DNA from 3 places in the Martelella mangrovi genome. Region 1 is predicted to be linked to each of the others. Evidence: predicted binding sites of a transcription regulator. Region 1 holds the regulator's gene; each other region holds the start of a gene.
The links. Region 1 encodes LexA, which represses DNA repair genes until DNA is damaged. Its sites were predicted from a motif close to TGTTCNNNNTGTGTTCNG; they were not measured.
Positions count from the first base shown of each region.

Region 2: a site for LexA is predicted at 1,975-1,992, ahead of ABID12_RS07295 (YifB family Mg chelatase-like AAA ATPase). Genes of this name have one in related genera too.
Region 3: a site for LexA is predicted at 1,920-1,937, ahead of ruvC (crossover junction endodeoxyribonuclease RuvC). Genes of this name have one in related genera too.

Region 1 is NZ_JBEPLY010000005.1:113,769-117,916, forward strand. Features, by position in the region: gene ABID12_RS09470 (ComEC/Rec2 family competence protein) at 1-2,177, shown strand, start outside; gene lexA (transcriptional repressor LexA) at 2,131-2,838, opposite strand; tRNA gene ABID12_RS09480 (tRNA-Lys) at 3,019-3,094, opposite strand; gene ABID12_RS09485 (hypothetical protein) at 3,152-3,328, shown strand; gene ABID12_RS09490 (cytochrome c biogenesis CcdA family protein) at 3,343-4,077, shown strand; gene ABID12_RS09495 (AEC family transporter) at 4,104-4,148, shown strand, end outside.
Region 2 is NZ_JBEPLY010000004.1:87,140-91,287, forward strand. Features, by position in the region: gene ABID12_RS07280 (endonuclease/exonuclease/phosphatase family protein) at 1-501, shown strand, start outside; gene gshB (glutathione synthase) at 578-1,525, shown strand; gene ABID12_RS07290 (TM2 domain-containing protein) at 1,534-1,866, opposite strand; gene ABID12_RS07295 (YifB family Mg chelatase-like AAA ATPase) at 2,082-3,620, shown strand; gene ABID12_RS07300 (DUF2793 domain-containing protein) at 3,706-4,148, shown strand, end outside.
Region 3 is NZ_JBEPLY010000014.1:4,234-8,381, reverse strand. Features, by position in the region: gene ruvB (Holliday junction branch migration DNA helicase RuvB) at 1-674, opposite strand, end outside; gene ruvA (Holliday junction branch migration protein RuvA) at 732-1,352, opposite strand; gene ruvC (crossover junction endodeoxyribonuclease RuvC) at 1,365-1,877, opposite strand; gene ABID12_RS17110 (potassium/proton antiporter) at 2,091-3,881, shown strand; gene ABID12_RS17105 (phosphoglycerate kinase) at 4,110-4,148, shown strand, end outside.

The DNA.
Region 1 (4,148 bases):
TTCTCAGCGGCGCGTTTCTGGCGCAGCTTGAGACGGGCCGGCTTGCTACGGTGATGCTCGACTCACCGGTGACGACCCATGTTACCGGCGTGGTCGATGCCCGCGAGCCGACCGAAAACGGCTGGCGTTATGTGGTGCGCGTCATCGCCACCGACGATCCGGTGATCCACCGTCCACCTGAGCGTGTCACCCTTGTTGCCCGCGGCAAATCGCCGCCGGTCGACATCGGCGGTGCATTCACCGGCCTTGCCCGGCTTTCACCGCCTTCCGGACCGGCTCTGCCGGGCCTCGTCGATTTCGGTTTTCTTTCCTATTTCGACGGGATCGGCGCAGTGGGGTTCTTCTATGGCGCGCCAGACGCGGTTCCGGGTGATCTTCATACGCGGGAGACAAGCCGCCCTCAGTCCATTGGCCTGTTCATGCGCCACAGGGTCGAAAGCCTGCGCGATACGATTGCCGGGCGCATTCGCGCTGTCCTGCCAGACGAATCGGGGGCTTTCGCCAATGCGATCATCACCGGGCAGCGTCGCGCCATGAATGATGACACGCTGGACGCGCTGCGCAATGCCGGCCTTGCCCATGTCATCGCCATTTCGGGGCTGCACATGGCGCTCGCCGCCGGTATCTTCTTTTCAAGCCTGCGTCTTTTTCTGTCTTTTTCGCCAAAGGCGGCAGAGGCGATCGCCACCAAGAAGCTTGCCGCTATGGCCGCGATCGGGGCTGCCGGGTTCTATCTTGCGATTTCGGGCATGCAGGTCTCGGCGCAGCGCGCTTTCATCATGTTGGCGATCATGCTGCTTGCCGCCGTTGCCGACCGTCCGGCCATCAGTATGCGCAATGTCGCTCTTGCGGGGTTTGTCATCCTCGCGGTTTCGCCGTCGGAAGCTGTCGGCCCCGGCATGCAGATGTCGTTTGCCGCAACACTGGCGCTGATTGCGGGCTACAGCTTCTGGCAGCGTCGCGAATATGCTCGCCCGGCGTCGATGCCGGCCGGCACAGTGATCCGCATCGTCATGCTGGGTGCTTTCGGTATTGTGTTGACCGCACTGATCGGTGGGCTTTCGACAGCGCCGATTGCCATGGCGCATTTTCAGCGGATTGCCGGCTACGGTCTGCTCGGCAATCTGCTCGCCATGCCGATTGTCACCTTTCTGGTCATGCCCTCCGGCCTGCTGGCCATGCTGGCAATGCCGCTTAACCTGCACGGCCCCTTTCTTCTGGCCATGGGCTGGGGGCTCGACCGGGTGATTGCCATTGCGGAATGGGTCGATGGTCTTGGTGGCGCGCTCGATACCAGTGCGATGCCCCGCGGATTTCTGCTGCTTTTCCTTGTCGGGTTCATGCTGCTGGTTCTGCTGCGCACCCGTCTCAGGCTTGTCGGACTGGTGCCGATGGCAATTGCCTTTGCCTTGCCCGCCTTTTCTCAAGGCGACCGGTCGCCGCTTCTGCTTGTCTCCGAAGACGGTGCATTGGTTGCGATCGTCACCGGTGATACAGCCGCGCTCAGCAAGCGCCGTCCGCCTTCCTTCATCTTCGATCAGTGGCAGAGCGCACTTGCCATCAGCGCCACACGGCCGCCGAGCGAAACCGAAAGCAACGCTGCGATACTGAAAGACGCGGACCGGTTCGACCGCCTGGATGCTGGACAAATCACCAATGCAAGCACCGCCCTTGCCGAGGATATAAAGGCCGCGCGGACGCAATCCGGTATGTTCATCTGTGAAAAGAGCGAATGGTGTGTGGCATCGCTTCCCGGCAGCGGCCTGACCGTCGCACAAATATTCCGGCCCGCGCTCGTAGGCCCTGCCTGCGATCACGCAGACATCATTGTCAGCGTTTACCGGCCCGGTTTTCAGGCGTGCCGTTCGCCTGGTTTTCTCATCACACCAGCACTGCGCCGCCAAACCGGCACCTTGCAGTTTACTGTCCAAGATACCGATGGTTCAAAATCAAGAAATGGTAACACCACGTCCTCAGAGCCTAACCCGACCGGCTCCTGTGTGAGAACCCACGTTTCCGTCACGCCCGCCATTACGGCAGTAAAACGTCAATGGAACCAACACCGCCTCTATAACTGGCGTTCCGATTCGTATGCCGATCCTGTCAGCCTGCCGAAAACCCTCGATTTCTTCAGTGGTAGCGGCGGATCAGGCCGACAAGCTTGCCCTGAACCTTGACCTGATCGGCAGCAAATATCCGGGTTTCATAGGCCGGATTGGCGGCTTCCAGCGCAATCGACGCGCCCTTGCGGCGGAAGCGCTTCAGTGTCGCTTCCTCGTCATTCACCAGCGCCACGACAATATCGCCCGGGGCGGCCGTGTTGATATTGCGGATGACCACCGTGTCACCGTCGAATATCCCGGCTTCGATCATCGAATCGCCCTTAACTTCCAGCGCATAATGTTCGCCGGTTCCCAGCATCTCGGCCGGAACCGCAATTGCGTGGGTGTTTTCCTGTATGGCCGAGATCGGAACACCGGCTGCAATCCGCCCCATGACGGGGATATCGGTCGAGCCGCTGTCATTTCCGGCAGCCGGTGTTTTGCTTTCGGCAGGCGTCTTGCCGAGGCTGCCTTCAATCACGCTCGGTGAGAAACCGCGGCGCGGCGGCTGAGAGCCAAGGCTTTCCGGCATGCGCAGAATTTCAAGCGCGCGCGCCCTGTTGGGAAGCCGGCGAATGAAGCCGCGTTCCTCCAGCGCCGTGATCAATCGGTGAATGCCCGATTTGGACGCCAGATCCAGGGCTTCCTTCATTTCATCGAAAGACGGGGGAATGCCTGTCTCCTTCATCCGTTCATGGATGAAATACAGCAGTTCCTGTTGTTTACGAGTCAGCATTTGCAGCCCCTTGCCTTCGAAACAAATACAGAACGTTTATATCTGTTCTATCTGTGTTCCGCAAGCTGGAAATAGCAGAGCGGCCTCGATTGCGGTCAATGGAGGCATGAAGGCGGGCGGAAAGGGGTGAGTTAGAAAGTGTTGTTTCAATTTCGAAAGGAGAAAATTCTCGGCAAACAATGGTGAGCGCGCAGGGGTTCGAACCCTGGACCTACTGATTAAAAGTCAGTTGCTCTACCAGCTGAGCTACGCGCTCCCGAGCCCGGCGCCTGTTGAAGGGCCAGCGGAAAGTGGGCGGAACATAGAAAGGGTCTTGCAGAAGGTCAACCCGGAAATTCGGCTCCAAGGCGACAATTTGATGTCGGGGGCGATGCGCGGAAAGGTGATTGGAATTCAACGCCGCTGTGGTTTAAGGAACCGGCAGTTTACGGTCCGCCTTTCAGGCGGTTATCTGCTGGTGCCGGACGCGCTTTCGCCAACGGCCGAGTGACAAGAGGATTTCAGGTGTCGATCGGTGATATTTCCCTGTTGACGGCGCTTCTTGCCGGTGCGCTTTCGTTTCTCTCACCCTGCGTTTTGCCGCTGGTGCCGCCTTATCTTTGCTACATGGCGGGCATTTCGATCGATCAGTTCAGGGGAGACACCTCCGTCCGCCCGGCGCGTGTATTGTTGCCGGCGCTGTTCTTTACGCTCGGCTTTGCGACGATTTTCGTGGCGCTCGGGGCAGGGGCCTCGTCCATCGGTCAGTTGTTGCGTCAATATATCGATATTCTGGCCAAGGTCGGCGGTGTGATCATCATCATCATGGGGCTGAACTTCCTTGGTGTGCTGAAAATCCCCTTCCTGTCGCGTGAGGCGCGGTTTCATGGCGGCGGCAAGCCGGCGAGCATGTCCGGCGCCTATGTCATGGGGCTGGCCTTTGCTTTCGGCTGGACGCCCTGCATCGGACCGGTTCTGGGGGCCATTCTCGCTGTCGCGGCCACGCGCGATACGGTTTCCAACGGCGCGGTGCTGCTGGCGATCTATTCGCTTGGCCTTGCCGTGCCGTTCTGGATTGCCGCGCTTTTTTCCGGCGCCTTCATGCGCTTCCTGTCGCGGTTCCGCAAACATCTGGGCACGATTGAAAAAATCATGGGCGTGCTGCTGATTCTCACCGGCCTTGCCTTTCTTTTCGGCTTTATTGCCGATATGGCGATCTGGTTCCAGCAGACCTTTCCCGTTCTATCGCAGATCGGCTAGGGCCTGCGAAGCCCGGGTTTTGCGCCATGTCAGACATTCTAGGGCTTCTCTTTCCGTTCTTCGGACTGATT
Region 2 (4,148 bases), on a different contig from region 1:
GGCGATCCGATCTGGTTCAGCCGCGACAAGGACCAGCCGCGCATCGGCGCGCGCATGGCCATCGGTGCGCAGATCGAAACGGCGCAAGGGCCCCTCGTCGCGCTGTCGACCCATCTGGAAAGCCATGGCGACATTGCGCTTCGCGAACGGCAGATGGCCGATATCTTCGCGCTTGTCGACTGGCATTTTTCCGGCCTTCCGGTGCTGATCGGTGGCGATCTCAACACCGTCAACCGCAGCGGTGGCGACCCGGACGTCGAGACACTGTTTTCGCTTGCCGCAGACAAGGGCTATGAGCGCCACGGCGGACCAGCGGACCGGATGACAACACGGCCGAGCCTGATCTCGGAGGAGCGCCCGAAGCAGATGAAGCTCGACTGGTTTCTGTCCCGTGGGCTGGACATTTCCGAAAGCCGCGTCATCGACGCCCTTGATGCCGACGGCAAGCCCCTGTCGGACCACGACCTGCTGATCTGCACTGTCGCCGGCGTCCGCTCCTGATCGGGAACGATTGCCAAGCAGCACCGCGATGACTACATATCGTGGCGCTTCAAACCATATCGGGGGCTCCAGTTTCATGGCCGCAATCAAAAACGTCGCTGTCCAGATGGACCATATCTCCACCGTCAAGATTGCAGGCGATTCGACCTTCGCCATGTGTCTGGAAGCCCAGAACCGGGGTTATAACCTGTTTCACTACACGCCCGACCGGCTGAGCCTGCGCGACGGCAAGGTCTTCGCCGCCGTCGAGCCGATGACGCTGCGCGATGTCGAGGGCGACCATTATACGCTCGGTGCGGCCGAACGCGTCGACCTTTCGACCATGGATGTGGTGCTGCTGCGCCAGGACCCGCCCTTCGACATGGCCTATATCACCTCCACCCATCTTTTGGAGCGCATCCACCCGAAGACGCTGGTGGTCAACGATCCGGCCTGGGTGCGCAATTCGCCGGAAAAGATTTTCGTCACCGAATTCGCCGACCTGATGCCGCCGACGCTGATTACCAAGGACGAAGGCGAGATTGCGCGGTTCCGCGAGGAAATGGGCGACATCATCCTGAAGCCGCTTTACGGAAACGGCGGCGCCGGCGTGTTCCACTCCACCCGCGACGACCGCAATTTCACCTCGCTTCTGGAAATGTTCGCGCAGATGTTCCGCGAGCCCTATATCGCCCAGGCCTACCTGCCGGCCGTGCGCAAGGGCGACAAGCGCATCATCCTCGTTGATGGCGAATTCGCTGGCGCGATCAACCGCGTGCCGGCCGAAACCGACAGCCGCTCCAACATGCATGTCGGCGGCCGCGCGGAACCCTCCGAGCTGACGGCGCGCGAGAAGGAAATCTGCGACCGCATCGGCCCGGCGCTGAAGGAACGCGGCTTCATCCTGGTCGGCATCGACGTCATCGGCGACTACATGACCGAGATCAACGTCACCTCGCCCACCGGCATCCGCGAAGTGCAGAAATTCGGCGGCGCGGATATTTCAGCGCTGATGTGGGACGCGATCGAGAAAAAGCGCAGCTGAGTGAGACGCTATTTCGTCTGCCCGACCAGCGCCTGCTGCGTGAGTGAGGTGCGCAGTTCGTTCTTCTGGGCTTCGATCATGCCGGAGATCAGGAACAGGTCGACCAGCCACCAGATGCCGAAAATGGCCAGAAACAGAAAACCGATAAAGAAAACCAGTGTCAGCCAGCCGACGACATTCAGCAGCAGCATGGTGACGGCCGTGCCGGGCCGACCGAGATAAAACCGGTGAGCGCCGGCCCAGCCGACGAAAAACCAGAGCAGATAGGCCGCAGCCGCCGATTTCGCGCCATTGGTTATCCGCTGTTCGATCAGGATCTGTTCTTCGGTTGTCAGTCCCATTTCAATCTCCGCCTTATCTTGCCGGCAAGTCTGTGTTTCGAATCGTTTACGGTGCGAACACGGCAAATGTCCATCCCCAATGACATTGACATATCCTGCGCTCCGATAAGTTCCTCTTTTGTTCTTGCATTAATGCGCGCATTGTGGAATCTTTACAACCAAAAGGTTTGACGGAATGTCGTTTTCAGCGAACACCGATCGGAGCGGGGCTTGTCATGGTGTCGAGAATACAGACGGTTGCATTTCAGGGGATCGAGGGGGTTCCGGTCGATGTTCAGGTGATGGTGGCGCCGGGCAAGATCGGCATGCAGATCGTCGGCCTGCCCGACAAGGCGGTCGCCGAAAGCCGTGAGCGGGTGCAGGCCGCCCTTCATGCCACCGGCCTTGCCCTGCCGCCCAAACGGGTGACCGTCAACCTCGCGCCTGCTGACCTGCCGAAGGAGGGTTCGCATTTCGATCTCGCCATTGCGCTGGGGCTGATGGCAACCCTTGGCGCCGTGCCGGCGGATGCGCTGACCGGTTACGTCGTCATCGGCGAACTCAATCTCGACGGCACGATTGCCGCCGTCGCCGGTGCGCTACCGGCCGCCATAACCGCAAACGCACAGGACAAGGGGCTGATATGCCCGGCCGATTGTGGCCCGGAAGCCGCATGGGCCGGAAGCGATATCGATGTTCTGGCACCGAAAAGCCTGATTGCGATCGCCAATCATTTCAAGGGCACACAGGTTCTTTCGCGCCCGGCCCCAGCCGTCCGCGCCAGCGCCCGAAACCTGCCGGACCTTGCCGAAATCAAGGGACAGGAAAGCGCCAAGCGCGCACTCGAAGTGGCGGCCGCCGGTGGCCACAACCTGCTGATGGTCGGCCCGCCGGGATCGGGCAAATCAATGCTGGCCGCGCGTCTTCCTTCGATCCTGCCGCCGCTGTTACCGCAGGAACTTCTGGACATGTCGATGGTGCATTCGATTGCGGGCAAGCTTTCCGGCGGACGCCTGTCCGACCGCCGGCCTTTCCGCGCGCCGCATCACTCCGCCAGCATGGCGTCACTCGTCGGCGGTGGTATAAAGGCGCGACCGGGGGAAGCATCACTTGCCCATCACGGCGTCCTGTTTCTCGACGAACTGCCGGAATTTTCGCCGCAGGTGCTCGATGCGCTGCGCCAGCCGCTGGAGAGTGGTGAGTGTGTGATTGCGCGCGCCAACCACCGGGTTTCCTACCCGGCCGCCTTCCAGCTCGTCGCTGCCATGAATCCCTGCCGCTGCGGCATGGCGGGTGAGCCCGGCCATAGCTGCGCGCGGGGACCGCGTTGCGCCGCCGATTATCAGGCGCGCATCTCCGGGCCGATGATGGACCGGATCGATATCCGGATCGACGTCCCGGCCGTCAGCGCCATGGATCTCATCGGCGCCAGCGCCACCGGCGAGACAAGCGCCGCCGTGGCAAACCGCGTGGCCCGGGCCCGTCAGGCCCAGCGCGAACGCTTTGCGGCGCTCGGAAGCGATCCGGCCACCGTCAATGCCCGCTGTTCGGCCAATGTGATCGAGAAGCTTGCTGAACCCGATGCGCCCGGGCTGGCACTTTTGCGGGAAGCAGCCGAGAAGATGCGATTTTCCGCCCGTGGTTATCACCGCGTGCTGAAGGTTGCCCGCACCATCGCCGATCTCGACGGCAAGGCAACAGTCGGCCGGGTGCATATCGGCGAGGCCATTGCCTACCGGGTCTCTGCGGCCGAACGCGTTAATACCGCGGCATAGGGCGCATCGCCCACCTTTTTCCCCGCGCACTCCGACGGCGCTAGGCTTGAGCCATCAGGCCACAGGCCCGCAACAGGAGTGTAACATGTCGGATCAGACGGCCAGGATCGGCCTTCCCTTCATACTGCCCGCACAGGCCCAGAAACACGTCACACACAACGAGGCGCTTCAGCGGCTCGATGCAATCGTCCATCTCACGGTTCTCAGCGCCGGCACTGCACCGCCTGCAAGCCCCGATGACGGAACCTGCCATCTGGTCACGGAGGCGCCGACCGGCGAATGGGCGGGACATGCCGGTGCGATTGCGATCTTTCAGGACGGCTACTGGCAGTTCATCACACCGGTCACCGGCTGGTCTGCCTGGTTTGCCGCAGACAGCGCCTTGCGCATTTTCGACGGCACCGACTGGGTTTCCCCACCCTTGCCGGCCGACCTCTCAGCTTCCATGCTCGGCATCAACGCCGCCGCCGATGCCACAAACCGGCTTTCGGTTTCATCCCCCGCAACGCTTTTCAACAATGCCGGCAG
Region 3 (4,148 bases), on a different contig from region 1:
AGCAGCCTGCCGGCGATCCGCGGCGTGCCGCGGGCGCGCCGGGCAATCTCGCGCGCACCGTCATCGCTCATGCCAAGGCCCATCAGCCGCGCGCCGCGGCGAATGATCGATTCCAGCTCCTCCACCGTGTAAAAATTCAGCCGCACGGGAATGCCGAACCGGTCCCTCAGCGGGGTCGTCAACAGGCCGAGCCGGGTGGTGGCAGCCACGAGCGTGAACTTAGACAGATCGATCTTGACCGATCGCGCCGCCGGCCCCTCGCCGATGATCAGGTCGAGCTGAAAATCCTCCATCGCCGGATAGAGGATTTCCTCCACGGCCGGGTTCAGCCGGTGGATTTCGTCGATAAACAGAACATCGCGCTCTTCCAGATTGGTCAAGAGTGCGGCCAGATCACCGGCCTTGGCGATCACCGGGCCGGATGTGGCGCGGAAATTGACGCCGAGTTCCTTGGCCATGATCTGCGCCAGCGTGGTCTTGCCCAGCCCTGGCGGGCCGACGAACAGAACATGGTCCAGCGCCTCACCGCGCCGTTTGGCTGCCTCGATGAAGATTTTCAGATTGGCCCGCGCCTCCGCCTGGCCGGTAAAATCATCCAGCGTCTGCGGCCGCATGGCAGCATCGATGTCCTCGGCACGGGACTCGGGCGATATCAGGCGATTGTCATCATTCATAATTCGTCATACTGCCAAATTTTCCAGCTTGTCCCGCACCAGCATAGAGAACAGGTATCAAGTCGCCAATTCTTTCAGGCCCAGACGGATAAGGACGGCGCTGTCGGCGCCCTCGCCCGCGTTTTTCAGCGCGGCAGAGACCGCGCCGGCGGCCTGATCGCGTGAATAGCCGAGATTGGACAATGCCGAAATCGCGTCGCTGACTGCGGCAGGCGCCGCCCCCTCGCCGACCTCCTGACGGAAGGCGACGCCTTCGCTGTCGCCCATCGAAAGCCCGGCAGGAACCTTGTTCTTCAGCTCCGTGACGATCCGGGTGGCGACCTTCGGCCCGACGCCCGGCGCGCGCGAAACCGCCGCCTTGTCGCCAAGCGCCACCGCGTTGGCAATCTCGCCTGCCGACAGCGTTGACAGGATAGCAAGCGCCACACGGGCCCCGACCCCCTGCACGCTTTGCAGCAGGTTGAACCAGCCGCGTTCCTCCGCACTGATGAAACCGTAAAGCTTCAGTTGGTCCTCGCGCACGAAGGTTTCGATCACCAGTGTCACCGCCTCGCCGGGCGAGCCAATGCGCGAAAGCGTGCGCGTCGAACAGAACGCCACATAGCAGACGCCATGGACATCGACGAGCACATGGTCGTCGCCGATCTCGTCAATCACGCCCTTCAACTTGCCGATCATGCAGAGTGTTCCTTATCCGGCCAGAGCCGCCTTCATCATCCGGTTTGCGCCACGATTATGCGCATGGCAGATGGCGATCGCCAGCGCGTCGGCCGCGTCGCTGCCCTTGAACTGAACCTTCGGCATCAGCACCTTCAGCATCATGTGGATCTGTTCCTTGTCGCCGTGGCCGACACCGATGACCGCCTTTTTCACCGCATTCGGCGCATATTCGGCAACATGAAGACCGGCAAGCGAGGGCACCAGAAGCGCGATGCCGCGCGCCTGACCAAGCTTCAGCGTGGCCACCGCATCCTTGTTCACGAAGGTCTGCTCGACGGCCGATTCATCCGGCGTGTAGCCATGCACGACCTCCGTAAGCCCGTCATGCAGCTGCCTGAGACGCGAGGCAAGATCCATCTGGCCATCCGTGGTAACCGTGCCTGAGGCGATGAACTTCAGAGAATTGCCGAGCGTCTCGATCACGCCCCAGCCGGTGCGTCTGAGGCCCGGATCAATACCGAGAATACGAATCGTCTTTTCCATGCAATTACCCTATCTGCCTTGTCGTCAGGCTTCCAGAGAAAAGTGAACAAAACAAAAACATTCTCATGCAGCCATGCATGTACAGACACACAGCCTTCCAATAGTGGAGACTTTAAATGGCTGCGCCCACGCACTACCTAGCCCAGAAAATCAAAAGATTTGGACGGGTGCGGGGCCGGTGGGACCAATACCGCCGGATGGAAGGGAAGACGATTGACGACTTTTTACCTCGCGGTGATGATTTTCTCCGCACTCGTCCTGCTCGCCGCGCTTTCGAGCGCTCTGGCGTTTCGTTTCGGGGCCCCCTTGCTGTTGCTGTTTCTTGGCGTCGGCCTGCTGGCCGGCACCGATGGCTTCGGCATCGAATTCAGCAATGATGCACTGACCTTTTATGTCGGCTCTCTGGCGCTTGCGGTCATCCTGTTCGACAGCGGTTTCGGCACTGCGTTCAAGACATTCAGACGCATCGCGGCGCCGGCTGTGCTTCTTGCCACCGCGGGTGTTCTCATCACCGCAGCGCTTGTCGCCGTGGCCGCAGCGGTCATTCTCGACTTCTCCCTGCTTGAAGGTTTTCTGCTCGGCGCAATCGTCGCCTCCACGGATGCGGCCGCCGTGTTCTTCCTGATGCGGATCGGCGGCATTCACGTCGTCGACAAGGTCAGTTCGACGCTTGAAGTCGAATCCGGCATCAATGATCCGATGGCGATCTTCCTCACCATGACGCTGGTCTCCATGCTCTCCGTTCAGGGGTCGGGGGCGGAGGAAACGCTGGACATGGTCCTCCATTTCCTGCGCGAAATCGGGTTCGGGCTGCTGTTCGGTATTGGTGGCGGCATGTTGACGATCCTGATCGCAAACTCCTTCGGGCTGAACCGGGGGCTTGCGCCGATCCTCGTGCTCACGGTTGCCCTTCTGGTGTTTTCGGCGACGGGGGCTGCGGGCGGAAGCGGGTTCATGGCCGTCTACATCGCCGGCCTGATCGCGGGCAACAGACGAGTACGCTTTTCAGGGGCCATCAGGCGGTTTCAGGAAGGCATGACCTGGCTTGCCCAGATCATCATGTTCCTGCTGCTCGGCCTTCTGGCCACACCGCACAGATTTCCCGAAATCTTTCTGCCGGCATTGGCGCTGGCGCTGTTTCTGGTGTTCGTTGCCCGGCCTGTCGCCGTCTGGCTTTGCCTGTTCCTTTTCGATTACCGTCCGCGCGAAACGAATTTCATCGCCTGGATCGGCCTGCGTGGTGCCGCCTCGATCCTGCTGGCCATTCTGCCGGCAATCTACGGGCTGGAAAATGCCGGACTGTTCTTCAACATCGTCTTCGTCATGGTGCTGGTGTCGCTTATCCTGCAGGGCTGGATGCTGGCGCCGGTCGCCCGGTTTCTGGATCTGGTGCGGCCCAGGGCAAGCGGCGCGCTGGAAACGGTGGAGGTCGACCTGCCCGGCAACGCCAAGCACGAGCTTCTGGTTTATCGCCTTGCCGAAGGTGCTCCGGTCCTCGAAGGCGCACTCATTCCGCGCTGGGCCATCCCCTCGCTCGTGGTTCGCGACGGATTATCGATGCGCTATTTCTATGCCGGCGATCTGAAGGCAGGAGACTATCTCTACCTCTTCGTGGTGCCGGGCATGTCCTATCTGCTGGACCGGCTTTTCGCAGATCCCGATACGATCGACGGCAGCGGTGAGGAATCGCTGCTGGGCACGGAAGTCCTGATGCCGGACCGGCCGCTTGGCGAATTGCGCGCCATCGAACCGACCGTCGCCATTCCTGCCGGATCGGAGGAAACGCGGATTGCCGATTTCATCAAGGAACGTCTGGGCGGCAAGCCACATATCGCCGACAGGTTGCATCTGGGGCCGCTCTCGCTGATCGTGCGCGAGGCCGATGAGGCGCATAATGTCATGTCCATCGGTGTCTGGCGCGAACCGGAAGACGACAATACACCGCTTGTTTTCCGTGCAATTCGGGCACGCTTTGCCCGGCTTTTTCTCAAGTTCAGGCGCTAGAGCGGCAATCCTCGTAAAGACCATTCACGCCGACGTGCTTTTCTGACCTCTGTCATTGCCGCTTGCCCTGTTTTTGAATAGAAATCGTTGCGCCCAAGATGTTTTTGGCGGTGCGCTCCGCACCCGATAACAAGACCGGCACGCCGGAGCCTCGAAAAGCCCGCTGCCGGCAAGCCAATCCAGAAGCGCCGGCCTCCCGGCACTTCCAACCGAAAGAGGAAGACATCCATGCCTGCCTTCAAAACACTCGACGACCTTTCCGACCTG